2 regions of the Nocardia sp. NPDC050710 genome follow, and region 2 is predicted to be linked to the other one. Evidence: riboswitches for the same ligand, from Rfam matches in the RefSeq annotation. Region 2 holds a riboswitch; the other holds the start of a gene.
The links. A riboswitch is a leader RNA that binds a small molecule or an ion and turns the genes downstream of it on or off. The one in region 2 is predicted to bind thiamine pyrophosphate.
Positions count from the first base shown of each region.

Region 1 (14,774 bases), on a different contig from region 2:
CCAGTTAATAGAGTCTGTGATCGGAGGAGGGCGAGTGCCCGGGCAGTAGGACAGAAGGATTCACATGAAGCGCGCTCTCGCGGGAATCGCGGTCATCAGCGCCGTACTAGTTCCCGGTCAGCTCATCGCGGCCACGGCGGCATCGGCGAACCCGAACACCGGTTCCGGATGCACTTCCAGCCAACCGCCGACGTGTTCGCCCGGCGCGGGCGTATTGGTCGGTCTGCTGGACCTCCTGAACACCGGCTCCGCCAAGTAACCGATCCGCGACAGTGTCGACCGGTCTCGCGCAGCCCCGGGCGGGATGCGCACGCTGGTCGACCCTTCCGCGCCGAATATGCTCCGCCGCAACGATGCCCGGTGCACGACGGACCGCCTTATCGCGCCCCGGACCGCCCGGCATCGATGACGGTGAGGAATACCGTCAGATCCTCGATCAACCTCTCCGCCGCATCCGGCGCACCCCCGTCGTCGTGATGATGCAGCCAATCCGCGACGAGCTCGAACATGCCACCGATGGTGGCCAGCGCCAAGGCCATCCGGGCGTGATCGGGCTCGCCCGCCGTCGCACCGGACCACTGCCGATCCAGGAAGGCCGCCGCCCAGCGTCGATTGCCGCGCCGCTGGCGCTCCACCACCGGTGAAATACCGCCCGCCTCACCGAAAGTCACCTTTGCCAGACGCGGATCGTCCGCGATGGCGTGCACGAACGCAGAGACCACCACCGCCGAGCGCTGCGACCAGTCCGACCCCTCCGCTTCGGCCGCCGCGGCCGCCTCGCCGACACGTTGCTGGATCTGCGCGGTGATCTGTTCCAGCAGGGCGATGTAGCACGCTTCCTTGCTCTCGAAGTGGTCGTAGAAACCCTTGGTGCCGACATAGGCATGCTGACAGATCTGTTCTATCGATGTGCCCGAAAAGCTGTGCTCGGCAAATAGTTCGGTGGCGGCGTCGAGCAGTTGGCGACGCCGTTGCGCGCTGCGCTGCTCGGCGTCGAGGCCACGGATCCGGCGCCGCGCCGGTGCCGGGGCGGGCCGCGCGGCGGATTTGCTGCGGGTCATCACACGACTTTAGCGGGAGCCATTTCAACAAGGCATCTTGTTCGTAATATGGCATCGTGCTGTAATCACTGTCACGTCGATGAGGAAGGACGGACGTGTCTGTGATCAAAGGGGATCCGACCGGCATACATCGTCGGGGCATCCGGGCCGTGGCAGCCGCGGTGACCATGGCCGTCACCGCGACCACCGCATTGCTGGCGGGTGGCATCACCGCGCCTCCGGCCATCGCGGTCCCACTGCCGCAACAGGATTCGTTCTATCGACCGCCCGAGGGCTTCGAAACCCGCGAGCCGGGCGATATTCTGCGGTCACGCGAGGTCCGTCTCGCCGTGCTCACACTGCTGCCGCTGAACGTGCGCTCCTGGCAGCTGCTGTACCGCACCACCGACCTGTTCGGGCAACCGGCGGTCGCGGTGACCACGGTGGTACTGCCCGCGGGCGCCGACCCGAACCGGTCCCGGCCGCTGGTATCGCTGCAGTTCTACTACGACAGCGCCAGCCCGGCATGCGCGCCGTCATTCGTACTCCAGCAGGGCGCGGGACTACCCGGCGCGGAGGGGATCCACTCCAATAGCGAACTGATCGCGCTGGCGGCATTGATCAGCCAGGGCTGGGCCATCTCGATCCCCGACTACGAGGGACTCGACGGGCATCTGGCCGCGGCCGAGGAACCCGGCTACATGACACTCGATGGTATCCGCGCCGCCGAACGCTTCGAACCGCTCGGCTTGGACGGCGCCGACACCCCGGTCGCCCTGTGGGGCTACTCCGGTGGTGGCATGGGCACCGGCTGGGCCGCCGAGATGCAGCCGAGCTACGCGCCCGAGTTGAATGTCAAGGGCGCCGCCATGGGCGCACCGGTCTCGGATGTGGAATCCCTACTGCACGTCAACGGGTCTTTGTTCTCGAGCCTGATCGGCATCGGCATCTCCTCGCTGCGCAATGCCTACCCGAAATTCCGCGAGGCCTCCGATCGCTACCTGACCCCCGAGGGCCGGGCACTGATGGAACGGACCCAGGCGCAGTGCCTGCCGCGCAACGCGCTGAGCATGATGTTCGTGGATTACCAACGGCTGCTGACGATTCCGATACCGGAATTCCTCGCGGTGCCGGAGATAGCGGAGGTCTTCGACGCGACCGTACTCGGCCGCAACACCCCCACCACGCCGATCTTCCTCTACCAGGGCGTATTCGACGAGGCGGTGCCGGTGTGGACCAATGATCTTCTGGCGCAACAGTATTGCGCGGCGGGCGCGTCGGTGGTCTACAAACGCGACCATCTCAGCGAACATCTGAGCCTGCCGTCGCTCGGTATGGCGGACACCTTCAATTGGTTGAAGTCGCGCCTGGCCCCGAACGCCACGGACCAGATCGGCTGCCGCACCGAGAATGTTGTCTCCATGCTCGCCGACTTCAACGCGTTGGTCAGCCAGATCGAGATCAACCTCAACGCGACCTTCGGCGCCCTCGGTTTCCCGATCGGCCCGCACGAAAGCTGAGTTGCTCGAACGCTGGGCCGCCCGAACGCCGAACCGCCTGAATATCGGGCCGCCTGAATGCCGAGCCCCGCCCGGAACCGGACCGGTCGGGGCTCGGCCCTTTCCCGGTAAGCCACCATTCAGTGCGGAAGCGATGAATTCCCCGCTTCCGAGGCGTCACCATCGATGCAGGCACAGGCCGACAACCGGGAGACCGTTATGCAGAAGATCGTCACGAACCTCTGGTACGACACCCAGGCCGAGGAGGCCGCCGAGTTCTACTGTTCGCTCTTCTCCGATTCCAAGATCATCGATGTGCAGTACTACAGCGAGGCGGGCCCGCGCGAGTCCAGCCTGGCCATGGTGGTCGACTTCGAGCTCAACGGACAGAGGTTCACCGCCATCAACGGCGGCGGCGAATACCACTACACGCACGCCATGTCGCTGCTGGTGAACTGCGACAGCCAGGAGGAGGTCGACCGCCTCTGGGAGGCGCTGCTCGCCGACGGCGGCCAGGAGATCGAATGCGGGTGGCTCAACGACAAGTACGGCGTACCGTGGCAGATCTGGCCGGTCGAGGCCAATGAGCTGTTCAAGGGCGACCCGGCCGCCGTCACCCGCGCCACCAAGGCCATGTTCGGCATGAAGAAGCTGGACGTCCAGGCCATGCGCGACGCTTACAACGCCGACTGACCTCGCGCTCGGACCGCCCGCGGACTGCACCGCAGGGCGGTCCACGCCCGTCGCGTGCCCGCCGCACGATAGGCCGGTTGTCGAATCGACCAGCCGGTGTAGGTGCTCGGCGGTGGCGAATCGGCGCATCCTCCGATCATCGGGCGGGCGCCCGAGGTGGGCAGGTATGGTCGGGCGGGAAAATTCACATCGCCAACGGGGGCTCGCACCAGCGGGCTGAGAGGACGGCTAACGGGCCGTCGACCGTATGAACCTGACCGGGTAATGCCGGCGTAGGGAGGAAATCCATGACAACCGCACCTGTCGACACCGTGACCACGGGCCCGATCGAAGGCAGCGTCAAGCACTACCGAGAGGTCGACGACCTGCGGATTCCGGTGCGCAGGATCAATCTGACGACCGGCGGGCATTTCGACGTCTACGACACCAGCGGCCCGTACACCGACGAGACGGCCACCATCGATCTCGAAGCCGGTCTGCCCGGCCTGCGCGACGGCTGGGACAAGCCGCAGGTCGAGGGACCGCCGACCCAGCTGGCCTGGGCGCGGCAGGGCATCATCACCCCGGAGATGCGGTTCATCGCCGCGCGCGAGGGCGTGACGCCCGAGCTGGTGCGCGACGAGGTGGCCGCGGGTCGCGCCGTGATCCCCGCCAACCACAAGCATCCCGAGCTCGAGCCGACCATTATCGGCAAGAAGTTCCTGGTGAAGATCAACGCGAATATCGGCAACTCGGCCGTCTCCTCCTCCATTGCCGAGGAGGTCGAGAAGATGGTGTGGGCGACCCGCTGGGGTGCGGACACCATCATGGATCTGTCCACCGGCAAGAACATCCACGAGACCCGCGAGTGGATCCTGCGCAACTCCCCCGTGCCGGTCGGCACCGTGCCGATCTACCAGGCGCTGGAGAAGGTGAACGGTGATCCGACCCAGCTCACCTGGGAGATTTACCGCGACACCGTGATCGAGCAGTGCGAGCAGGGTGTGGACTATATGACCGTGCACGCGGGCGTGCTGCTGCGCTACGTGCCGCTCACCGCGAAGCGCGTCACCGGAATCGTCTCGCGCGGCGGATCCATCATGGCCGCGTGGTGTTTGGCCCACCACCAGGAATCGTTCCTGTACACCCACTTCGAGGAGCTCTGCGAGATCCTCGCGAAGTACGACGTCACCTTCTCCCTCGGTGACGGCCTGCGCCCCGGATCCATCGCCGACGCCAACGACGAGGCCCAGTTCGCCGAGCTGCGGACCCTCGGCGAACTGACCAAGATCGCGAAATCCCATGGCGTGCAGGTGATGATCGAAGGCCCCGGCCACGTGCCGATGCACAAGATCGTGGAGAACGTGCGGCTCGAGGAGGAGCTGTGCGAGGAGGCGCCCTTCTACACCCTCGGCCCGCTCGCCACCGATATCGCGCCCGCCTACGATCACATCACCTCGGCCATCGGCGCGGCGATCATCGCCCAGGCCGGCACCGCGATGCTCTGCTACGTCACCCCGAAGGAGCATCTGGGCCTGCCCAACCGCGATGACGTCAAGGTCGGCGTGATCACCTACAAGATCGCCGCCCACGCCGCGGACCTCGCCAAGGGCCACCCGCACGCCCAGGACCGCGACAACGAATTGTCCAAGGCTCGTTTCGAATTCCGCTGGCGCGACCAATTCGCACTGTCCCTGGACCCGGATACGGCCCGCGAGTACCACGACGAAACCATGCCCGCCGAGCCCGCCAAGACCGCGCACTTCTGCTCCATGTGCGGACCGAAGTTCTGCTCCATGCGCATCTCCGCCGATGTGCGGGAATACGCGGAGAAGCAAGGACTTACGGACGTGGAAGCGCTGGAGGCCGGTATGGCGGAGAAGTCCGCCGAGTTCACCGGAGCCGGTGGTCAGGTCTACCTGCCGGTCGTTTCCTGATCGCGACGCAACCGTTTCCGCGATCCCGGGCCGCACAGCGCGGCCCGGGATCGCGAACGTCGATAGGTTAGTTCAGTGCGGCGGCAGCCGCGAGGGCGTCCGTGCGATCAACAATTCGTTCGGCTTCGGCGGGCACAATGTCGCGCTGGCGTTCGGCCGGGCCTGAGCCCGAAGCCCGCGACGGTTCGCGGGTCCACCGCGATAACAGCGGGTGCGACCAGCCTCCGGGGCGGACCGGAGCCCGATTCGGCCCGGAGTACCGTCCAGGCAGAATCGTTAACCGAACGAACAAACCACCGACCGGCAGAGCCGCCGGTCCGAGGGACGGACGACAACCGTGACCGACGCTTTCTACCTGCCCGATCCGGGGAACCCGAACCGGTTCATCTCCACCGAGCTGACCCGTGGGCCCTGGTCGCCGGATGCCCAGCACGCGGGTCCGCCCTCGGCGCTACTCGGCCACGCGATCGAGCGCTGCGAGCCGCGGGAGGGATTCCAGGTCGGCCGGGTCGCGGTCGAGATCCTGGGCCCGGTGCCGCTGGAGCCGCTCACCGTCGAGACCCGGGTGGTCCGCCCCGGCCGCAGTGTCGAACTGATCCAGGCCACGCTCTCGACCGACCGCGGCCCGGTCATGACCGCCAACGCCTGGCGTTTCAAACTCGCCGACCCGGAACTCGAACTCCCCGAAGGCATTCTGCCGAGCGGCACCCGCCCCGGCCCCGACCAGGCGCCGGAGCCCGCACCGTTCCCGTCCACGCAGCCGGTCGGCTTCCACACCGCGATCGAATATCGGTTCGTGACGGGCGCTTTCACCGAACCGGGCCCCGCGATCTGCTGGATCCGGCTGAAGTATCCGGTCGTCGCGGGCACCACCCCGAGCCCGCTGGAGCGCACGCTGGCCGCCGCGGACTCCGGCAATGGCGTCAGCGCGGTGCTGGATTGGAATCGCTACCTGTTCATCAACACCGATCTGACGGTGACGTTGCACCGGCAGCCGGTGGGCGAATGGGTATGCCTCGACGCCGTCACCTATCCGCAGCCGCACGGCATCGGCCTCGCGGAGTCCACGCTCTTCGACGAGAAGGGCCCGCTCGGCCGCAGCACCCAAACCCTCCTCCTCGGCTCGCGCTGACTCAGGGGTGAGCTTAGGCGCGGCTGGAGATCTGCTGCACGGCCCAGCCGTTGCCGTCCGGGTCGCTGAAGAAGAGGAACCCGACGTTGTCGAGCGGGTCGGGTGTCGGAGTGGGGTTCTGGCCCAGCACCTGGACATCGCCGACCTCGACTCCGCGGGCGACCAATTCGGCGTGCGCCTTGCGGATATCGGGGACAACCAATTGCAGCCCTTGGATGGAACCCGGTTCCATCTTCGGGACCGCGCCCTTGCCGATGACGACGGAGCACCCGGATCCGGGCGGGGTCAGCTGCACGATGCGGATGTCAGCACTGATCACGGTGTCGTGGTCGATCGCGAAACCCAGTTTCTCCGAGTAGAACTCCTTGGCGCGGTCGATATCCGAGACCGGCACGATCACGACTTCGAGTGTCCAGTTCATAGTCAGCCCTTTGCGTTGACAGACGTGGGTATACCTCGCTGTGCAGACGCCCCGGCGCCGCGAAATTCATCGGCGGAAAGCCCGGAGCCGGGCATCGTTTCGGTAAGTGCCGCCAGGCTATCGCGTGCGATCGGCCGAGGCGGTGGATCGACACGGTCCGCTCAGGAGTCGCGGCGCTCCCATCGCCAGGCGAATTCACCCGTCTGCGGTGGGGGGCCCGGGAGATCACCGTCCGCGGCGAGACCGGCGACGAGCAAAGCCAATGTGCGACGGCGCAATTGGGCGGTGCGAGTCGCATCCGGCATGGCGATCGCCGCGCAGGCCTCCAGGACCAGGCCGAGGTCCTGCGAGTTCACTTCGGGACGCAGCCGACCGGTGGCATGCGCGCGGCGCACCAACTCCTCGGTCGCCTCGCCCGAGTGCATGACATCGGGCAGCATCGACTCATCGGGGGTGAAGGTGCCCGCCAGATGCACAGTCAACGAGTGCACGTCGACGTCGACCACGCGCTCCAGGAACCCGACCAGTGCCTGCCAGCCATCCTCTTCCGCCAGCGCGGCGTCGGCCTCCGCGTTGTAGCGGCGCAGCCCGTCGTGGCAGAGCGTGCGCAGTAGCACCTCCTTGCTCGGGTAGCGGCGATACAGCGCGCTGATGCCGACGCCCGCGCGCTCGGCGACGGCGGAGATCGGGGCGTTGGCGTCGGCCAGGAATACCGCGCGGGCAGCCTCGAGGATGAGGCTGTCATTGCGGGCCGCCTGCGCCTTGCGGCCGGGCAAACCCTTCTGAGCTGGCGCATCGGATGTCTTCGGCATGAAATCAGACTAACACTTGAAACGGAATGATCCGTTCTGATACTGTTCAAACAGAACGAAAGATTCCGTTCCAAACGAGGAGATCGTTATGACCGCCAACGCCATCCGCCCCTTCCGCATCGAGATCTCGCAGGCCGACCTGGACGACCTGCAGAACCGACTGGCCCGCACCCGCTGGGCCGACCAGATCCCCGGTTCGGGCGACACCTACGGCGTGAGCGTCGACCGGGTGCGGCACCTCGTCGACTACTGGCGCGGCGGCTTCGACTGGCGAGCCGTCGAGGCGAAGCTGAACGCCTACCCGCAGTTCCGCACCGAGATCGACGGGCAGGACATCCACTTCCTGCACGTGAAGTCGGCAGCGGACAACGCCTTCCCGCTGATCCTGAGCCACGGCTGGCCGGGCACCTTCGTCGAATTCCTCGGTGTCATCGAGCCGTTGACCGCCGCGGGCTACGACCTGGTCATCCCCTCGGTGCCGGGTTACGGCTTCTCCGGTCCGACCACCGAGGCGGGCTGGAACGACACCCGGATCGCCAACGCCTGGGCCGAACTGATGCGGCGCCTCGGATACGAGAAGTACGGCACGGTCGGCAATGACGGCGGCTCCTCGATCTCCCCGGAGGTCGGCCGGGTCGCGCCGGAAAGCGTGGTGGGCGTGCACGTTACGCAGGTGTATTCGTTCCCGACCGGCGACCCCGCGGAGCTGGCCGACCTGACCGAGGACGAGCAGCAGTCGCTGGCCACGCTGGACTGGTTCGTGAAGAACAAAATGGGCTTCAACGTGTTGCAGTCACAGCAGCCGCAGACGCTGGCACACGCCATCATGGATTCCCCCGCGGGCCTGGTGGGTTGGAACAGCCAGCTGCTCGGCCCGGATCTGGACAACGAATTCGTGCTGACCAATATCGCGATCCACTGGTTCAGCGGCAGCGCGGGTTCGGCGATCCGGCACTACTTCGAGAAGGCGCAGGCGCAGCACCCGACCGAGCCCACCACGGTGCCACTGGCGCTGTCCGGTTCGGCGGGCGACTTCCACGGCATCCGGCGCTTCGCCGAACGCGACCACAACATCGTCTCGTGGCAGACGCACAACGTGTACACCCACTACTTGCACCATGTGGCGCCGGAACTGATGGCGGACGAGATCGCGAAGTTCTTCACCCAGTACCGCTGACATCGTCATCGCGGCCCGCGCCCATCCGCGCGGGCCGCACTTCCCAAGCCTCGCTAGGAGTCCGAACATGAACGCCATCAAGCCCTTCCGCATCGACATCCCGCAGACGAAGCTCGACGACCTGGCCGACCGGCTACACCGGGCACTGTGGCCCGACGAACTCCCCGGCGTCGGCGACGCCTACGGGGTGTCCAACAATCGGGTGCAGAGCCTCACCCGGTACTGGCTGGAGCAATTCGATTGGCGAGCGCTGGAGGCGCGGCTGAACGCACTGCCGCAGTTCACCACCGAGATCGACGGCGAGGACATCCATTTCCTGCACATCCGCTCGTCCCGGCCCGACGCCACACCGGCAATCCTCACCCACGGCTGGCCGGGCACCATTCTCGAATTTTTGAATATCATTGCGCCACTGACCGAACCGGAATCGGCGGATGCGCCCGCCTTCCACGTCGTGATCCCCTCGCTGCCCGGCTTCGGCTTTTCCGGGCCCACCCGCAGCACCGGCTGGAATCGTCACCGCACCGCCCGAGCCTGGCTGGAACTGATGTCCCGCCTCGGCTACCAGAAGTTCGGCGCGATCGGCAACGATGCCGGTTCGATGATCTCCCCCGAAATGGCCCGGATCGCACCGGACCGGTTGCTGGGAATCCATGTGACGCAGCTGTATTCGTTCCCGTCCGGTGATCCGGCCGAGTTCGAGGGTCTATCCGGCGAGGATATGGCGGCGCTGGGGCACCTGCAGTGGTTCCACGACAACAAGATGGCCTTCAACACGCTGCACAGCCAGCAGCCGCAAACGTTGGCCTTCGCATTGGCCGATTCGCCGGTGGGTCTACTCGGTTGGAACGCACAGCTTTTCGGTGCGAGCCTGGATCTCGACTTCATTCTCGGCAATGTCGCCATCCTCTGGCTGACCGGGACCGCGGGCTCGTCCATCCGGTTCTACTACGAGGACGCCCACACCGCCGAGCAGCCGCAGCAACCGACCACGACGCCCATCGGGCTGGCCATGTTCAAGGGTGATTTCCAGTCCATCCGCCGCTTCGCCGAGCGCGACCACGAGAACATCGTCAGCTGGAACTCCTACGATCCGGGAATTCCCGCGGGCGGACCCAACGACGCGGCCGGACACTACGCCGCGCACGAGGCGCCCGAACTGCTGGTCGGCGATATCCGTCGCTTCTTTTCGCAGGTCATCTAGGTTTTCGCAGCGTCGAGCGCGGCCCGTTACCCGGTCTCCGGGGCACGGGCCGCGAGGCGTTTTCCGGCCATGGACACTCGCTTATGTCCGCGAGACGCACGACCATGGTTCGGGGCTCTCTCCGCTGATGTACTGGATTCACCAACAGCTCAACAGCTTTGAAACACAGGGAGAGAAACCATGAAAATCGCAGTCTTCGGAGCCACCGGTACCGTCGGTCGTCTGGTCGTCGAGCAGGCGCTGGAGCAGGGGCACGAGGTGACGGCCTTCACCCGCAACGCCGCCGGCATCGCGCAGCGCCACGAGCGGCTGCGCATTGTCGAGGGCGATGTGTTCGATACCCACGCGGCCGAGCGGGCGGTGGCCGGTCAGGACGCGGTGATCGTCGCGCTCGGCGACGGCCGCAAGGGCCTGGTTCGCTTCGCCGGCACCAAGGCGGTCGTCGAGGCGATGCAACGGACCGGGGTGAAGCGGCTGATCTGCCAGAGCAGCCTCGGGGTCGGCGACAGCCGCGGCAACCTCAACTTCCTGTGGAAGTACCTGCTGTTCGGGATGCTGCTGCGCAAGGCGTACAACGACCACGTGAAGCAGGAGGAGCTCGTCCTGGCGAGCGATCTGGACTGGACCATCGTGCGGCCGAGCGCCTTCACCGACGGACCGCGCACCGGCAGCTTCCGCCGCGGCTTCCCGGCCGACGCGAAGGGGCTCACGCTGAAGATCTCCCGCGCCGATATCGCGGATTTCCTGCTCGAGCAGCTGACCGATACGACCTACGTCCACCAGGCTCCGGGCATTTCCCACTGAGGACGGCGGCATATGCCGCGCCCGCGCGATCGGCCGGATCCCCCCGCGACCCACGCCCCGAAGTTCGGGAGCGTGGGTCGCGGACGAACTCGCTGTACCACGTCGCTCCTATACGACGCGGCGCCGGCGAGTGGGCTCTCCCGGAGCGGGCCACCGGTGCCTTGCCACACTGCTCACTTCAGGCGTGTTCGTGCAGATCGCCCCACGCCGGGAAGGGGTCGGGGTAGGCGGACCATTCCGTTGGGCCCGCGGCGAATTCGGCATCGGTGAGCAGAGCGGCGTCCAGCAGGGCGCGGACGTGATCGCCGTCGAGCCGCACGCCGATGAAGACGATCTCCTGCCCGGCGGGGACTTCCAACGACGACCACCAGGCCGCGGGTTCGAAGGTCAGGTTCGGCCCGGCCTGCGACCAGACCGCCGCGAAACCGGGACGGCTGGCGAGCCAGCAGAAACCCTTGCTACGCAATATGCCTCGGAGTTGATTCAGTGCGTCGGCGAGGCGCCCGGGGTGGAACGGCCGTTCCGCGGCGTAGGTGATGCTGCGGATGCCGTACTCCTCGGTCTCGGGGATATGCCCACCCGCCAATTCCTCGGCCCAGCCCTCGGTTTCGGCGGCGACCACCGGGTTGTAGCGGCCGGTGTCGAGCACCTCGGCCAAATCCACCTCACCGTTCGCGATACGCAGCACCTGCGCGCGTGGATTCAGCCTGCGCACCGTGGCCTCCACGGTTCCCGCCGCGTTATCGCTCACCAGATCGGTCTTATTGATGAGCAGTACATCGGCGAATTCCACCTGATCGACAAGCAGATCCGCGATGGTGCGGGTATCCCCTTCGCCCACTTCGAGATTCCGCTCGGCAAGGGCTTGGCCGCGAGCCACCTCGGCGAGAAAGGTCGAGGCGTCGACCACGGTCACCATGGTGTCGAGCCGAGCGATATCGCCGAGCCGGAAGCCGTCCTCGAATTCCCAGTCGAAGGTGGCGGCAACCGGCATCGGCTCGGAGATCCCGGTCGACTCGATGACCAGCTGATCGAAGCGACCCTCCTTGGCCAGCCTGCCGACCGCCTCGATCAGATCCTCGCGCAGCGTGCAGCAGATGCACCCGTTGGTGAGTTCGACCAGCTTCTCCCGCGTCCGATCCAGCTGCCCCTGGCCCGCCACCAGCGCGGCGTCGATATTGACCTCACTCATGTCGTTGACGATGACCGCCACCCGACGGCCCTCCCGGTTGGCGAGGATGTGGTTGAGCAGCGTGGTCTTGCCCGCGCCCAGGAAGCCGGACAGCACGGTGACGGGCAGCAGGTCGGTGCGCGATGATGTGGTCACAAAGTTAATGATAACGATTGTCATTAACAATCACTCATCGGGTCCCGCTCCCACACACTCCGAGCCGGGGCGAGACGTCGTAGGGTCGTCCCGTGAAGCTGTTGCCGATTCCCGCGAACGGGGAGACCCCCATTCGCGTCCTGACCATTGCGGGCACCGACTCCGGCGGCGGCGCCGGAATCCAGGCCGATACCAGGACCATGGCGCTGTGCGGTGTGCACGCCCTGGTCGCGGTGGCCGCGGTGACGGTGCAGAACTCGGTGGGGGTGAGCGGCTTCCACGAGATCCCGCCGCGGGTCGTGGCGGATCAGGTGCGCTCGGTGGCGGGCGATATCGGTGTCGGCGCGGCCAAGACCGGCATGCTGGCCTCGACCGCGATCATCGAGGCGGTTGCCGAGGTCTGCCGGGAGGTCGGTATCGGCCGCGACGGCGCTGTACCGCTCGTGGTCGATCCGGTGGCGGCCTCCATGCACGGCGATCCGCTGCTGCACGAGGAGGCACTGGATGCGGTGCGGCACACGCTGATTCCGCTCGCCACCGTGGTGACGCCGAATCTCGACGAGGTCCGGCTGATCACCGGCATCGACGTCACCGACGACGCGAGCGCCCGGCGCGCCGCCGAGGCCCTGCACGCGCTCGGCCCGAAATGGGTCATCGTCAAGGGCGGCCACCTGCGCTCCTCGCGGTACAGCACCGACCTGCTCTTCGACGGCGATCGGTTCCTCGAGTACCCCGCACCCCGCATCGAAACCGGCAACGATCACGGCGGCGGCGACACCCTCGCCGCGTCCATCGCCTGCGCCCTGGCCCACGGCTATCCGGTCCCCGAGGCCGTCGAGTTCGGCAAGGAATGGACCCGCCGCTGCCTGGAAGCCGCCTACGACCTCGGCGCGGGCCACGGTCCGGTGTCCCCGTTCTGGCGCCTGAACCAGTCCTGAATCCGGGCGGTCGCGTGCCGCAGAAACTTGTCGGTGGGTGGGTTCAGACTGTGGTTGTCGCAAACAGATCGGCCTCAATGGCGCGGCCGAGCGAGAACAGCGTCGTTCGAATGGATGCGACGAGGTACTACGTTCGCCAGGCGTGACGGCGTCACCGATGGGCAGCGTGGTAGTCCGCCGGTGTCGGCGGAGCACAGCCACCGCGTCTCGTCGGTGGGCGTGAAAGTCCTGTACGAACACCAGGGCGGCGGTCACGCAGGCGACGTAGTCCATGAGCATGTCGTGCAAGAACACCGACGAGTGCGCGCCGGGTGTCACCCGGTGGCGATAACATCGAAAGGCTACTGAACAAGCTCTGCGCCAGAGGATTGTCGGCTGAACGACGCAACCGAGGAGCAGCATCATGACAGTGGTCCAGAACTTCATCGACGGCAAGCTCGTCGACTCGGTAAGTGGTGCGACGATGGCACTCGTCGACCCCACCACGGGCGATCAGTACGGCACCGCCCCGGTGTCGAACGAACAGGACATCGATAACGCGTACGCGGCGGCGGCCAAGGCGTTCTGCGACTGGAAGCGCACGACGCCGTCGCACCGCCAGATGGCGCTGCTCGATTTCGCCGACGACTTGGAGAATGTCGCCGACGCGCTGGTCGAGGCCGAGGGCCGCAACACCGGCAAGCCGAACCACCTCACCTCAGCCGTGGAAATCCCGCAGATGCTGGACCAGACCAGGTTCTTCGCGGGGGCGGCACGGGTTCTGGAGGGCAAGTCGGCCTGCGAGTACCTGGCGGGCCATACATCGTGGATCCGCCGGGAGCCGATCGGCGTCATCGGGCAGGTGACACCGTGGAACTACCCGATGATGATGGCGATCTGGAAGTTTGTTCCCGCGATCGCGGCGGGCAACACCGTGGTGATCAAGCCGAGCGACACCACCCCGGTGACGACGGTGATGCTGGCCGAACTGGCCTCCGAGCACCTACCGCCGGGCGTGCTCAACGTGGTTACCGGTGACCGGAGGACCGGTGCGGCGGTAGTGGCGCATCCGACCCCGGCGATGGTGTCGATCACCGGTTCGATCGCCGCGGGACGTGCGGTCGCGGAGTCGGCCGGAAGCCGCCTGAAGCGCACCCATCTGGAGTTGGGCGGCAAGGCGCCGGTAATAGTGTTCCCCGACGCCGATATCGCCGCGGCCGCCAAGGGCATCGCGGCCTCGGGCTATTTCAACGCCGGGCAGGATTGCACGGCGGCCACCCGGGTCCTCGGTCACGCCTCGGTCGCCGATGATTTGACCGCGGCGCTGGCCGAGCAGGCCGGCAGTGCGACAACGACATTCGGCAAGGCCGCCGATGACGAGACCGCCTGGGTGCCACCGGTCAACAACGCCGACCAACTACAGCGGGTGCTCGGCTTCCTCGATCAGGTGCCCGATCACGCTTCGGTTATGGTCGGCGGGCACCGGCAGGGTGACCACGGCTATTACGTCGAGCCGACGGTCATCGGCGGGCTGCTCCAGGATGACGGGCTGAGCCAGCACGAGATCTTCGGCCCGGTGATCACCGTGCAGTCGTTCACCGACGAAGACGAGGCGGTCCGATGGGCCAACGGCGTCGAATACGGTCTGGCGTCCTCGGTGTGGACCAAGGACGTGTCGAGGGCGCTGCGCGTATCGGCCGCCCTCGACTTCGGCTGCGTGTGGATCAACACCCACACCGCGCTGATCGCCGAGATGCCGCACGGCGGGTTCAAGTCGTCCGGGCACGGTAAGGACCTATCGATGTACGGGCTGGAGGACTACACCCGCATCA
Region 1 covers NZ_JBFAHV010000010.1:80,972-95,745, forward strand. The annotation lists gene AB0H61_RS19225 (hypothetical protein) at 65-259, shown strand; gene AB0H61_RS19230 (TetR/AcrR family transcriptional regulator) at 378-1,061, opposite strand; gene AB0H61_RS19235 (lipase family protein) at 1,157-2,560, shown strand; gene AB0H61_RS19240 (VOC family protein) at 2,726-3,232, shown strand; TPP riboswitch at 3,420-3,525, shown strand; gene thiC (phosphomethylpyrimidine synthase ThiC) at 3,520-5,148, shown strand; gene AB0H61_RS19250 (thioesterase family protein) at 5,486-6,280, shown strand; gene AB0H61_RS19255 (VOC family protein) at 6,294-6,701, opposite strand; gene AB0H61_RS19260 (helix-turn-helix domain-containing protein) at 6,863-7,513, opposite strand; gene AB0H61_RS19265 (epoxide hydrolase family protein) at 7,602-8,690, shown strand; gene AB0H61_RS19270 (epoxide hydrolase family protein) at 8,758-9,894, shown strand; gene AB0H61_RS19275 (SDR family oxidoreductase) at 10,075-10,698, shown strand; gene AB0H61_RS19280 (GTP-binding protein) at 10,877-12,049, opposite strand; gene thiD (bifunctional hydroxymethylpyrimidine kinase/phosphomethylpyrimidine kinase) at 12,118-12,963, shown strand; gene AB0H61_RS19290 (aminobutyraldehyde dehydrogenase) at 13,367-14,774, shown strand, end outside.
Region 1: another riboswitch for thiamine pyrophosphate. It lies ahead of thiC (phosphomethylpyrimidine synthase ThiC); the one in region 2 lies ahead of AB0H61_RS28465 (cytosine permease).

Region 2 (14,774 bases):
CTCGGTGCGGGTAGCCGGTGGGTCAAGGTTCTGGAGAAGGCCGCCGGGCGGATGGAACTGCTCGTCGCCTCCGACCACGGCAATGCCTACGACGGATGCTTCACCCGCACGCTGCTGCGAACGTTCCAAACCGGGCTGAAGAACAGCGGCACCAATCTGCTGTGTGCTGATCTGACACCCGAACTCAATGCCGCATGCGAATGGCAGACGCCCCGGCATCTGTCCTTCAACGGCACCCAGGTTCGCCGCGGTGACCTCGGGCTGTGGCTGGTGCCGAACCGCGCACGCCTGAACGATGCCGTAATCGGTAGGCCCGCAGCCGGTTTGGTCGACCATCTGGTCCGTACCGTATCGGCGACGATCGCGGTTCAGGAAACCCTTGTCGCGATGGTGGAATCCGCGGGCGACCGGCTGCAGGCCCTGGTCGGTCCTGCCGGAGCGGGGAAGTCGACGATCATGTCGCTGCTCATCCGCCCCGGTCTGACCGGCGCGCTGGATTCGCTGACCTCGGAGTTCGTGTCGGCGGCTATCTTCCTCGACGTGGCGAGCACCGTCGAGACGGTGATCGCCGAGTTGACGGCGCAGTTGCAGGAACGGTACGGCGATGAATTCCGCGCCGCGCAGCGGTCGGTGCAAGAGGAGCTGACCGACTACGACCGTTTCAGCGCATTCGAAATCGGAGTCGTACGACCGCTGTCGCGACTGAGAATGCCGGGTCGCCGCATTCGCATCCTGATCGACGGACTCGATCAGCCGGAAACCGGCAACCGGGACGGCCTCATCGCAGCGGTGTCCACGCTGACGACCGACGACAGGCTCAACCATGTCCGTGTCGTCGTCGGTATCCGTTCCGGCACCGGAGTCGAGGCTCGGCCTGAGCTCGCGCACGCGCGGGTATTCCCGGTCCAACCGCCATCGCTCTCGGAAGTTCTGCGCGAACTGGCGATCGCCGACCGGGGTGTGCCGTCGGATCTGGATCGGGCACTCGCGGAACAGGCCGCCGAGGTCGGCGGCGGCGGATGGCTGATCCCCCGGCTCATCGCCGAAGTCGACTGGTCACTCGACCGGGCGCCTGGCGCGGTGGATCTGGGCTTCCTGGTGGCGCAACGCTTCCGAACCGCCGCTCGGCGTTCTGTGCACGCGACCACCGTAGGCCGGATGGTCGCCTTGCTCGCGGCGGTCGGGCCCGGTCCGGTCGCACCGCTTCGGCTGATCTCCGATGCGCTCAACCGGCTGGGACCGCCCGTATCGCAGCCGCAGTTGCGCGACATCGTGGTCGACCTCGGCATTTTGGTGGCGCGGGGGCATCCCGGTCAGGAAGACGAGCAGGTAGGTCTCGCGCATTCGACCTTCATCGAGCCGCTGGTGCGGGCCGCCGCCACCGCGCCGGAGCCTACGGTTCTGCTCGATGCGCATCAGGTTCTCGTTTCCGCGCTGACGGACTTGACCGGGTCCGATATCGACGCCTACGCGCATACGGCGGCGCCGCGACATTTCCTCGCGAGTGGAAATGCCTCCCGCGCAGTGGAATTCCTCGATCAGAGCGATGCGAGGCGGCGGGCGATCGACAATCGCACCTCCTGGGCAGGCTGGCTGGTGGCGTTCGAAGAGGCGCTGCCGCCGACGGATACCCAGCTACTGGCCGCCCGCGCTCGGCTTGCCCGCTGGACCGGCGACGCGGGTGATCCGCATGCGGCGAGGGATATGTTCGCCGCGCTCGTCGAGGATTGCACGCGCATATTCGGCCCGGATCACGGCGAAACGCTCAAGTGGCGAGTGCAACTCGCGAACTGGGTGGCGCAGACGGGAGATAGCGAACGTGCGGTGTCGATGCTGACCGACCTGCTGCCGTTGCAGCTGGCCCTCTCGGAACCGGAACATCCCGATGTACTCCGAATTCGGGCGGACCTCGCTTTCCATATCGGCCAGACCGGAGATATCGTCGGGGCGCGTGATCGATACACCGCGCTCCTGCCCGTCTTGGAGCGTGTCCTCGGCGCCACCCAGGATGACGTGTTGCGGGTGCGCGATCAGTACGCGCGGTGGATCGGTGAGTCCGGTGACCCTGCCGCCGCACATCGGCTCTGCGCCGAACTGGTCCCGATCTGCATCCGGGAGTTGGGTGCCGAACATTCGGACACATTGTGGGCCATGGGCAATCTGGCATGGTGGACCGGAGAGGCAGGAGAGATCGAGCCCGCCGTCCAGCTGCACCGTGAGGTGCTCTCGCTTCGCGAAAGGGTCTCCGGCACAGAACATCCCGCGACGCTGGTGGCCAAGGGCAACCTGGCCTACTGGTGTGGCCGGGGCGGCGACTTCGCTGTCGCCAGGGATCTGTTCGGCGAACTGCTCGAAGTGCGCGTGCGCATCTTCGGCGATGCGAACTACGAGACCCTCCTCGCTCGGGAGAACCTCGCCACCTGGACCGGCCGCACCGGTGACGCCGCGGCAGCCCGCGATCGTTATGCCGAGCTGCTGGCCGTCCAGCGCAATGTCCTCGGGGCGGACCATCCGAGCACGTTGGAGACCCTCGATCAACTCGCCGCCTGGACAGACGCCGCGACATCGAGCGCAGGCGCGGGCGCACCCGGCTCGGACGAATGACGTCACTGTCACCGGGTAACGGGTCGGTTCGCGATAGTGCGTCCAATCCCCCGGCCCGGGCGAACGCCGAATGCCGGTCAGTCGGATTGTCGTACGCGTGTACTATTCGCCCGGATAACCCCCCACGCGGGAGCTCGGGCACGGCCGGGCCGAGAGGGCGGGCCCGAAGCTCCGCCGACCGCCCGAACCTGTCCGGGTAATGCCGGCGTAGGGAGCGAGTTGCGGCATGGCTGCGTCGACCGTGGAAAGTACCGGGCACGAGGCCCCGCTCACACTGGATCAACCGGCGCCGAAGGTGCTGTCGTTCTGGGATCAGAGTGCGTTCTGGGCGAATCTGGGTGTGAGCCTGTTCGCGTTCTCGGGGGCGTACACGGTGTTGGCGCCGAATGCGGAGGGCGCGGCGCAGATCTCGATTGCCGCGGGCATTCTCGCGATGATCATCGGAACCGTGGTCGGCGGGCTGATGCTGGGGTTGGCGGCGGTGCCGGGATCGAGGACCGGTAAGCCCGCGATGATGCTGCTGCGCGGTCTGTTCGGCGCGAAGTTGAGTTATGTGCCGACCGTGCTCAATATCGCGCAGCTGATCGGGTGGGGCACCTTCGAGTTGATCGTCATCGGGAATGCCGCCGAGGAGTTGTTCGAAGGCGGTCCGCACTGGCTGTATGTGGTGGTCGCGGGCGTGCTCACCACGGTGTTGACGATCTGGCCGCTGGGCTCGGTGCGGATGCTGCGCCGGTTCGTGACGGTGGGTGTCGCGATCGCGCTGATCTGGTTCTACATCCAGTTCTTCCGCGCGGGACTGCCGGATCTGACCACGAATCCCGGCCCGGAGGGTAATGGCCCGTTCGGTGTCGACTGGAGTCTGTTCTGGATCGCCACGGACGCGGCGCTGGCGGTGTCGATTTCCTGGGTGCCGGTGGCCGCCGACTACACCCGGCACTCCCGGAGTACCCGCGCGGCATTCGGCGCGGCCAGTGGGGCCTACGCGATCACCCAGATCGTGGCCTACATCCTGGGTCTGTTCGCGTTGGCGCTGGCCACCGGTGACGGAACATACGGGCCGTTTCTGAGCGTCACCCTGGGCGGGGTGTTCTTCTTCATCCTGGTGCTGCGCGAGGCCGATCAGTCCTTCGCCAATGTCTACTCCACCGCTGTCTCGATCCAGAACCTGGCGCCGCGCATCGACCGCCGCATCCTCTGCATCGGGCTCGGCGTCTTGATCACCCTGCTCGCGCTGCGCCTGCGGATGGACGACTACTTCGGCTTCCTCGGCCTGATCGGCTCGGTCTTCGTACCGCTGCTCGGCGTCCTGGTCGCCGACTTCTTCCTCCGCGCCAAGGGCGAGTGGAATACCGCGGCGGACGCACCGTCACGCTGGGGCATGATCCTCGCCTGGCTGGTGGGACTCTCGGTCTACCAGCTGATCAATCCCGGCGACGCGGGCGTCTGGACCGACTTCTGGGTGCACGTGCAGGAGTGGCTGCATTTCACCAAGCAGCCGTGGATGAGCGCGTCGCTGCTGTCCTTCCTTGCCGCGGTGGCGATGGCCTGGGCAGTCGGCCGGATCTCGACCGCGCGAACGGTGGCTGCGTAGCCGAGCAGGCTCCCTGAACTGCACTTCGGTACGACCCGCAACGGTAAGCCGAGCCTCCCGATCGCCACCCGATTCGAGCGAAAGTTCTACGACTCCAAGGAGGATCGGCTCTTCCTCGATCTCCAGCGGATGCTGACGGAAATGGAGGTCGACCGGTCCCCCAGCCTCGAGCTGATCCTGCTGCACGAATGTGGTGGCATTACCAAGGTCCACATCACCCGTGACCGCATCCGTATGGCCGAGCCGACCGGGTGGCGTGAGGTGGACGAGATCGAACATTGGTTCTGCGGGTGCTCGCTCGAGTCGCAAGTCGACCGCCGAGCCGACGAGTTCGACTCCGACTGACAAGGATTCGGTACTGGTCTAGCCTAATAACTCCAGCTATCGGCGCGCTAGCTGCCGTTCTCCGCACGCAACTCGCGTACCAGGTCGAGGAACTTCTGGTGCAATTCCCGGTAATCGGTCGAATAGACCGCGCCTGCTTGGAAGATCACCTCTGCTTCGCCCAATCTGCCTAGCCTGAGCAGGCATTCGCCGCTGCTGAAGTTGGCTGCTTCACCCTCCGGGAACAACCGCAGCGAGTGCTGGAAATCGTCCAGCGCGGATTGGAAGTTACCCAGATTCATATGGCTGAACGCCCGGTTGTCGATGGCCTCGTAGAAGAGTGGAAACAGCTCAACAGCACTGGTGTACTCGGCAATGGCTTCCTGGTGTCGTTGCTGATCGTTCAACACGCCACCAGCCGCAAAGTGTGAGTTGGCTTGTGCGACAACAGTATCAAGATCCTGTCCGGTTACCTCGAGATATCGCCTGAAGTCGAGCCGCTTCAGATACTCATGGAACCCGACGAGGTCCTGCGGCGTCACCGGACAGGTGCAGAGCACCTCCCACCCATTTTGAAATGCCTGGGCGCTCATCGGTGTGTGATAGGCGAGTACCTCCAGTGACCCGAGCGTCGCCGCCGTGGGACGTTCGGCGGTCGGCCGGTACATCATGCAATGGAGCGTTTGGCGCTCATCCGGCCACCTGTCGACTGCCAGTACTTTGACCGCAGCCCACTCGTCTGAATTCCTGCGTCCAACGAGCACGTCCCCCACCTGCACATCCGCCTCCACATAGCTCACGCTCAACCCTGTCGGATTATCTACCCATCAGCGCGATTGGTAGTCAATGGGTGGACTCGGGTCCGCGCTCGGGCGCGGCCTGTAGTTCGGGCGCGGCGGCGGCCAGCAATGCGTCGCGGTCGCGGCTCAACGGAGGATAGATACGCCGGGTGTTGATGGCGCGCTTGGTGTCCTTGGCCGCCTCCCCGCACGCGACCACGCGGCGGTCCCAGCCCTCGGTATACACCGCGCCGGCCGGTCCCAGATCGAGAACCGTGACATACCAAGGGATCCGCAATGGCTTCACGGGCTCGCCCAGAAGATCGCCGATGACGTTGTATCCCGCCCATCGGCCCATCGGGCGGCTGTGCTGGCAAGACATCACCGACATATGCTCGTCGTCCATTTTCGCGGCGGCGACGTCACCGGCGGCGAATACCCCGGGCACACCGCAGACCCGCAGATAATCGTCGACGGGGAGTCGACCCAGCCGGTCACGGTCGACCCCGAAATCTGCGGTCAGCGGGTTGGCCCGCATGCCGGCACACCAGACGACGGTGGCGGCGGTCACCACTTCACCCGAGGAGAGCGTCACGCTGCGCTCGTCGATGGCGACGACCCCGACGCCCAGCCTGGTCTCGATCCCGGCGTAGGCCAGTGCCGCCTCGATGACCGGTCGCGCCGATGCGCCCATGTCCGAGCCAACGAACGGGTTGCGGTCGATCAGGATGACCCGCGGTGCGACGGCACGCGCGGCAAAGGCGTCGGCGAGCATCGCGGGCAGTTCAGTCGCCTCTTCGATCCCCGTCAAACCTGCCCCGACGACGACTACCGTCGCGGCCGCCGGGTCGGCGGGGCCCTCGGCAAGCCGGCGCAGGTGGGCTTGCAGTCTGGTCGCCGCGTCATGGGTGTCGATGTCGAAACTGAACTCCCGCAGGCCAGGAATATCGGGTTTGACCACCTGGCTGCCCACCGCGAGCACCAGCCGGTCGTAGCCGTGAGCGCCCGCGGTGGATTCCACGACCCGCGCCACAGCATCGATCGCCGTCACTTCGCCGATGATGTGCTTGATTCCGACCGGATCAAGAAGAGCGCTCAGCGGGATACGGGACGGGCTCAGATCGGTCTCATAGTCGCGCACGCGGATGTCGTGGTACGGCGTGGAACTGATCATCGTGACTTCGACGGTTCCGTCCGCCACACCGAGTTCGTCGAGCCGCCGGGCCGCCGCGAGCGCCGCCCACAGACCCGCAAACCCGGACCCGAGAACAACGACACGCGAAGGATCGGTCACCGCAGCGCGCTGCACATCGTCATTTTAATCCTCCAGCCGGACTCGTGATCGTTCGATGCTGCTGGTCGGGCGCTGGAAGTGGGGTGGTCACCGCGTGATCAGGTTGTGTCTGTTTGGGGCACAACTGCATTGGCGGTGGCCGTGTTCGGCGGCATAGCCGTTGACCGGTGACGGGAACAGTTCGATGGGTTCACCGGCATGAGCGGGGCTCGGTTCGGGCGGGTGGAGACCCGCCCGAACCGAGGGAAGGATGCTGAGTTTCGCCACCAAGCCCGCCCTGGCCGAACGATTGATCATCGATGTGCTCTCTACGCCGACACCAGCGTCGCGCCCGACGCTGCCACTACCAGAACCGATCCCGACTCACACCGTGAGTACGAAGCCGGGCTGGAATGCCAGGGGTCGCCGTGGTATCGGCCGAATTTCGGGCCGATATAGCGTAGTGAGCTGGTAGGGAACGGTTTTCGCGTTCGTGATTCGGTGGGCGAGAGCCTGCTGACAACCGGCCGTGATATCGACGATTCAGGAGAGTACGGAATCGAGAGCTGCGGCGAGGTCGTCGTAGCTGTCGATGGTGATCTCAGTGTCGTTGACAAATAAGGTGGGGTGCCCTGTACGCCCAGGGCCAGGCCTTCGTCGAAGTCGGCGAACATGCGCCGATACATCTGCTCGAACCGGCCCTGCGCGGCGGCCGCCTCGACGGCACGGGCGGCGCGCTCGGCGTTGAAATGCCCGGGCAGGGGGAAGTACCGCACTACGAAACCGACCCGGTCGCGGTACTGCTCGCGCAGCCGTTCCATGACCGGGAACATCGCCCGGCAGCCTTCGCACTCGAAGTCCAAGAACTCCACCAGCGTCACCCGCCCGTCGGCCGCGGTGGAGAGCCGGTGGCTGTCCGGGCGCACCACCGCAGGCTCGGCGGCCGACGCGCTCCCGCGACCGGTGCCGCCGTCGCGGGCGGCGGTGAACAGCAGCGCGGCGACGACCACCGCGACGACGGTGGTCACGATCCGCGCCCGCCGAGAGATGGTAAGGGCCGCAGCGGTCATCGGTTTACATTCCGGGCGAAAAGGACGAATCGGCTATCGGCCAGCACGGCGGACACGCTACCGCCCCGACAACAATAATCCAATATTCCATGAATACAGATTAATATGTACTATCTGACGTATGGAGACCTTGCCGGTACTGCACACCGATGCCCTGGCCCGGTTCGGGCACGCGCTGTCGGATTCGACCCGCACCCAGATCCTGTTGAGCCTGCGCGCGAGGCCCGCGTATCCGTCGGAGATGGCCGACCGGATCGGGGTCTCGCGCCAGATCCTGTCCAATCACCTGGCCTGCCTGCGGGGCTGCGGGCTGGTGGTGGCGGTGCCGGAGGGGCGGCGCAGCCGCTACGAGCTCGCCGACTCCCGGATCGCGGCTGCGCTGGGGGACCTGCTGGGACTTGTGCTGGCCGTGGATCCGGCGTGCTGCCCGGACGCGGCGACCCAGGACTGCTGCTGAGGGCACCCCGCCGAAACCAGCCACGACGACACGAGAGCGAGGCAGACGATGAGCGAAGCGTGCTGCGGCACCGACGATCACGACACCGCCGCCGAGCAGCCGCACCGATTGTGGCAGGTACGGGAACTGCAACTGGCCGCTGCCGCGGGCCTCGCACTGGCGGCCGGATTCGCCGCTGGCTGGTCGGGAGCGGAGATGGCCGCGACGGTGCTGTCCCTGGCCGCCGCGGCGATCGGTGGTGCGACGTTCGTGCCGGGAACGCTGCGGGCGCTGTGGCGGCGACGGATCGGCGTGGGCACACTGATGACGATCGCACTGGTCGGGGCGCTGGCCCTGGGCCAGTTCGCCGAGGCAGCGATGCTGGCGTTCCTGTTCTCCATCAGTGAAGCCCTCGAAGACTACTCCCTCGCACGCACCCGCCAAGGGTTGCGGGCGCTGCTCGCCCTGGTTCCCGATCGGGTGTGGGTGCTACGCGCCGACGGCGAAGCCGTCGTCGCGCCGGCCGAATTGCGGGTCGGGGACCGGATGCTGGTGCGCGCCGGCGACCGCATCGCCAGCGACGGTATCGTGCGCGAGGGGCGTTCGAGTTTGGACACCGCCGCGGTGACCGGGGAGTCGATTCCGGTGGAGGTCGGTCCCGGCGATGCGGTGTTCGCCGGATCGATCAACGCTCACGGCGCCCTGACGATCGAAGCGACCGCGAGTGTCGCGGACAACTCTCTGGCCAAGATCGTGCGGGTGGTCGAGGATGCCCAGCAGCGCAAAGGTTCCCGCCAGCGGCTGGCCGACCGGCTGGCCCGGCCGTTGGTGCCCGCGGTCATGGTGCTCGCCACCGCGATCGCCGGGGTCGGCGCGATCCTCGGCGATCCCGGGGTGTGGATCGAGCGTGCCCTGGTGGTATTGGTCGCCGCCGCCCCGTGCGCGCTGGCCATCTCGGTCCCGGTCACCGTCATCGCCGCGGTCGGCGCCGCCACCCGCCTCGGAGTTCTGGTCAAGGGCGGCGCCGCACTCGAGACGCTCGGCACGGTACGCACAGTCGCCCTCGACAAAACCGGCACTTTGACCCGCAACCAGCCCACTGTCGTAGAAATCGTGTCGGCCCCCGGGCACACCCGCGAGCAGGTCCACTCTGTCGCCGCCGCCCTCGAAGCCCGCAGCGAACACCCCCTCGCCGCCGCCATCCTGGCCGCCGCACCCGTTCCGGTCGCGACTGCGGAGGATGTCATCACTGTGCCCGGCGCGGGTATCGAAGGCGCCGTCGACGCGCGGGTGGCCCGGCTCGGCAAACCCGGCTGGATCACGCCCGGTGCCCTTTCGGGCGATGTCGACCGGCTTCAGGACGCGGGGGTCACCGTCGCCGTCGTCGAGCACGACCACGCCGTGATCGGGGTAATCGGCATCCGTGACGAACTGCGCCCCGAGGCCGCCGAGACCGTCGCCGCGCTGCGGGCCGCTGGGGTGCGGGTGGCGATGCTGACCGGCGACAACGCCCGCACCGCCAGCGCGCTGGCCGCCCGAGTCGGTATCGACGATGTGCACGCCGGACTGCTGCCCACCGACAAGGCCGACCACATCACCAGACTGCGCGGCGAGCGCTCCGGCACCGTCGCCATGGTCGGCGACGGTATCAACGACGCCCCCGCCCTGGCGACCGCCGATATCGGAATCGCCATGGGCGCCATGGGAACCGACGTCGCCATCGAAACCGCCGACATCGCCCTCATGGGCCACGACCTGCGCCACCTACCCCAAGCCGTGGCGCACGCCCGCCGCGCCCGCAGGATCATGCTGCAGAACATGGGACTGTCCGCCGCCATCGTCGTGTCGCTGGTGCCACTCGCGGCCACCGGTCTCCTCGGGCTGGCCACGGTCGTGTTCATCCACGAACTCGCCGAAGTGTTCGTCATCGCCAACGGCGTGCGCGCCGCCCGCCTACGGCCACTGCCCGGCGCACCCACACCCCAACCCGTCAGCACCGTCCCGGCCACCCCAACCGCACAGTCCGAACCGGCGCCCACCCCTGCCTGCGCCTGCTGCCTACCCTCGGTCACCCCCGCACCTGTCTCTGAGTCGCGTGCCAACCTGCTCACACTCAGACCCGCACCGATCACCGTCACATCCGCCCCGGCTGGCCACGCCAGCGACTGTTGCGACTGACCGACAGCCAACCACCGCCGAAAGGGGTGGCGGTCTGGCGCGAGCTCCGCAAGATCGGAGCGCTGTCGCTGGGGCAGGGCAGCTGGGCCGTGCCCGACGTCGCGCTGACCCCGACCACCGCCCGGGCGATCTTCACCAAGCCTTCCCCCCTGAACGATCGCATCCCGCGGCCTGTACCACAGGCCGCCCAGCCACCACCCCGCGTCGCCCAGCCGGGCCCTGGACTCGGTCTCCGACGACGAAATCGGCGCGGCCCTGGAATCTCTGGGGCCAAGAACGGTCAACACCTGGAACGCACGCCGCGCCGCCGTCGGCAGATGGCTTTCCTGGTGTCGTGAGCAACGCTGGGACGCCCCGCGGGTGCCGGTATCGGCGCGCGCTCGACCCCGGCCGGACTTCGACACGCCGGTGCGCTCGCGGACCGCGATCGACCGGCTCATCGCCCGCCGTGACATTCATCTGTGGGAGAAGACGCTGTGGCGGATGCTGTATGAAACCTGCGCTCGCGCAGAAGAACTGCCTCAGCTCAACATCGAGGACCTCGGCCTGGCGGGTCGCTGCGCCTGGGTGAAGCCCATGCGCGAACTGACCAGCCTCATCGGCCCTGGCGCTTCCGGCACCCACTGACCAGCGGCTCCGCCACATCCGCCCGAGAATCGGCCGATACTACGGCGACCCCTGCTAGTGCGGCGACGCCAGGGTGGCGAGGGCGGCGAGGGCGGCGTTCTGGAAGACAGGTGACAGGGTGCGGGGGGTGGCCTCGACGGTGCCGCGGATCCACTGCCTGCAGTACTCCTGTGCCGGTCCTATGCAGACGGCGTGTGCCAGTGGATAGTGGGATCGGCCGCCGGGGCGCGCGGTGCCGAGCAGGTCGGTGTAGTGGTGGTCCAGCGCTTCGAAGAATGTTTGATTGTGCGGTGCCAGATCGGGTTTCGCGAAGCGGGCGACCTCGTCGGGCAGGGTTGCGAAGAGGAATCGCGCCAAGTGCCGATGGTCCTCCACCCAGCCGAGATGCCCGTCGATCAGCGATCGGACGGCCTGTTCGGGCGCGTCGGCCGCGGTGATGCGGTTCAGGATGGCGCCCTGATAGTCGAGCATGCCCGCGACGTACACCGCGGCCGCGAGTTCGGCCTTGGATCCGAATGCGTGGAACATGCTACCGCTGGACAGGCCGAGCCGATCGCGGACACCGGCCATGGTGAATGCCGGATACCCTTTATCCAGTAGCTGATTCGTCGCCTCGGCCAGGATCCGGTCCCGGGTCGCCCCCGTCATCTAGGCGCCGAACTCGGTATCGATTCCCGATCGAACCGCGGCCAGTGCCTGCGCCCGGACCCGCTGCTTCGTCCCGAGGTGCGCCGCCATATCCACGCCCGCCAGCCGTTCGGCCTCGGCGGTGGCGCGCTCGGTGAGTTCGGCTTGGTCGGCGACCAAGATATCGAGGAATCCCAGGTCCCGGGCTTCGCGGGGCGCGAACAGTCCCCCGGTGTTCGCGGCCCGGTCGAAGCCGGGCGGGGTCAGCCGATGGCGCGCCACTTCGACCCCGTAGTGCGGAATGGTCAGGCCGATCGCGACCTCGTTGAGGCCGAGCTTGAAATCGCCGTCCACACCGAATCGCACGTCCGTAGCCAACAGCAGGAATGCGCCTTGCGCTATGGCATGTCCGGAGCAGGCGGCCACGACCGGATACGGAAAGCTGAGCAGCCTGTGCACGAGATTGCCACCCGCCCGTAGGGTTCGGACGATCTCCTCGGGGCCCCGGCCGAACATGGCGGTGTCGTATCCCGCCGAGAACAGTCGTGGGCGTCCGGTCAGCACGACGACAGCGCGATCAACCTCGGCCTGGTCCAGTGCCGCACCCAGTTCGCGGATCATGTCCTCGGACATCACATTTGCTTTGCCATCGTCCATGGTGACGGTGGCGACGGCGCCGTCGCGGCGGTAGGTGACGAGGTCGGTCACGGGATCCTCCAATGCTCTAGAGTACTGCTCTAGAGCTGCACTCTACATGCGGCGTTCGCACTCCGCCAGTGCCCACAGCAACACCGCGGCCAACTCGGCGTGCCGGCGCTGCGACACTTCGGCGGTGACGATGCCGCTGGACGCCTACCGCGTCACCGGCTCGCTGCGCCGTCCGCCGACCGCTTCCAGCCGCATCACAGCAGCGTCGCCCGTCGCCGACTGTCGGCAAACCCTCGGCATCGACCTGACCGGCCCTACCGGGGCTGCTCCGTGCGCTCCTTGCCTTGGCCGCTCGGCGCCTGCTCAACCCCGGAGGAATTCAGCCGGGACGGCGCTGGCACCCCAACGTCCAGGCCGGAATGCGCTCTGCCGGTTGTATTCCCGATTCGGACCTTCCGATCAGGGCGAGATTAACCGTCGCATTGGTGGACGAAGGGTCGCATTCTCGACATCTCGGTTGTGAGGGAAGGTGACGCATGGGCGGATTCGGGGTCGGGATCGAACTCGATGGCGACGGATACCATCCGGCGGCGTGGCGGCGTGCGGGGCAGGCGCCGGATCGGCTGCTGACCGCGGCGACGGTGCGGGCGCGGGTGGCCGCCGCGGAGAATGCCGGGTTCACCCTGGCGAGTTTCGCGGATTCGATCGTGCCGGGCGATGCGCCGCCCGGGCGGATCGACGCGGTGACACGGGCATCGTTCGTCGCGGCGACGACGAGCACGATCGGGCTGGTTCCGACGGTCGCGACCACCTACGCCGAACCGTTCCACACGGCCTCGCAGGTGGCGACACTGGACTTCGCGTCCCGTGGCCGCGCGGGCTGGATCGCCGAGCGGGTCGACGACGGGCGGGCCGCGGCGATGTGGGGTCGGCCGGTGGTTTCCGGGGATGCCGAACTCGCACGGGAGCAGCGTGATTCGATCGAGGTCGCGAGGCGTCTCTGGGATTCGTGGGAGGACGACGCGGTCATCAGAGACTACGCGAACGGATGGTTCCTGGACCGGAACCGGTTGCACTACATCGACTTCCGCGGCGACACCTTCGCGGTGAAAGGCCCGGCGATCGTACCTCGGCCACCGCAGGGACAGCCGGTGGTGTTCGGTATCGAGGGGGATGTCGACGTGCGGCTGCTGTACGCGACGACATTCGACGAGGTGGTCGCGGCCGCACGAGCGTCGGATACTCCACTCGCGTTCGCCGAGATCTCGGTCGCAGTGGATACGCCGGGTGTCACCGCGGCCGAACGACTCGCCGATCTGGAGGGGCATACCCCGGCGAATTCCACGGCAGGTCTGCGGTTTTCGGGATCCGCCGAGGAGCTGGTGGATCTGCTGACGCGGCTCGCCGCGCACGTCGACGGCGTCCGCCTGCATCCCGCGGTAATCGATGAGGACCTCCCGGTCCTGGCCCGCCGGGTCCTGCCCGCCCTGTTCCGTGCCGGGCTCGCGCACCGACCGGTGCCGGGATCGACGCTTGCGGGCGAATCTCGGGCTGGCCCGCCCCGCGAACCGCTACGCGGGCACGAACTGATCGACAGGAGAGACGCTATGACCGCCCATCCCATCGATGTGCCGCATCCGGACGCGCAGGTCCACTTCGGGATCTTCTTCCAGGGTGTCAACCACACGACGATCTGGTCGGATCCGACGAGTGGGTCGCAGATCGATTTCGAGACTTTCCGCAGGATCGTCACCACTGCCGAACGCGGCCTGTTCGACGCGTTCTTCCTCGGCGAGGGCCTGCGACTGCGCGAGCAGGACGGCAAGATCCTCGAACTCGATATCGCCGGCCGCCCCGATGCCATCGCGCAACTCGCCGCGCTGGCGGGCATCACCCGTCACATCGGTCTGGTCGCGACACAGAACACCACCTACAACGAGCCGGCCGATCTTGCCCGGCGTTTGAGCGGCCTCGACGTGCTTTCCGGTGGCCGCGCCGGGTGGAACGCGGTGACCACCGACAACGCCTGGACCGGTGAGAACTTCCGGCGCGGTGGCTATCTGGACCATGCGCACCGCTACGAGCGGGCCGCCGAATTCGTCGCGACGGTCCGCGAGATCTGGGATTCCTGGCGCGACAACGCCGCCGCGACCTCGCAGCGGAGTCCGACCTGGGCAGCACCGGACGCGGTGCGGCCGGTCGAACGCTTCGGCCCCCATATCCGAGCCACCATCACCCCGACGCTGCCCCGCAGCGCGCAAGGACATCCGGTGATCTTCCAGGCCGGAGATTCACCTTCCGGCCGGGACTTCGCCGCGACCCACGCCGACGTCATCTTCTCCAGGCACGGTACACATTTCGACGATGCGCTGGCCTTCGCCAACGATGTGCGCTCCCGGCTGCGCGCGGCAGGCAGGCCCGAGGACGACATCCGAATCCTGCCCGGCACCCAGATCGTGCTGGCGGAGAAGGAATCCGAGGTCGAGGAGAAGGTGCGCTGGGTCACGGAGAGTCAGTACACCGGGCAGACCGCGCTCTCGCTGGCCGGGCAGGTGTGGGGCCGTGATCTGTCCGACCTCGATCCCGATGGTCCACTCCCCCGGGAGGATCCGGA
Region 2 covers NZ_JBFAHV010000020.1:118,865-133,638, reverse strand. The annotation lists gene AB0H61_RS28470 (tetratricopeptide repeat protein) at 1-2,604, shown strand, start outside; TPP riboswitch at 2,721-2,835, shown strand; gene AB0H61_RS28465 (cytosine permease) at 2,831-4,198, shown strand; gene AB0H61_RS28460 (hypothetical protein) at 4,340-4,543, shown strand; gene AB0H61_RS28455 (tetratricopeptide repeat protein) at 4,591-5,322, opposite strand; gene AB0H61_RS28450 (FAD-dependent oxidoreductase) at 5,366-6,595, opposite strand; partial or broken gene AB0H61_RS28445 (DsbA family protein) at 7,118-7,644, opposite strand; gene AB0H61_RS28440 (metalloregulator ArsR/SmtB family transcription factor) at 7,766-8,101, shown strand; gene AB0H61_RS28435 (heavy metal translocating P-type ATPase) at 8,150-10,258, shown strand; gene AB0H61_RS28430 (Chromate resistance protein ChrB) at 10,285-10,596, shown strand; gene AB0H61_RS28425 (hypothetical protein) at 10,667-10,885, shown strand; gene AB0H61_RS28420 (TetR/AcrR family transcriptional regulator) at 10,940-11,533, opposite strand; gene AB0H61_RS28415 (crotonase/enoyl-CoA hydratase family protein) at 11,534-12,220, opposite strand; partial or broken gene AB0H61_RS28410 (LLM class flavin-dependent oxidoreductase) at 12,697-13,750, shown strand; partial or broken gene AB0H61_RS28405 (NtaA/DmoA family FMN-dependent monooxygenase) at 13,768-14,774, shown strand, end outside.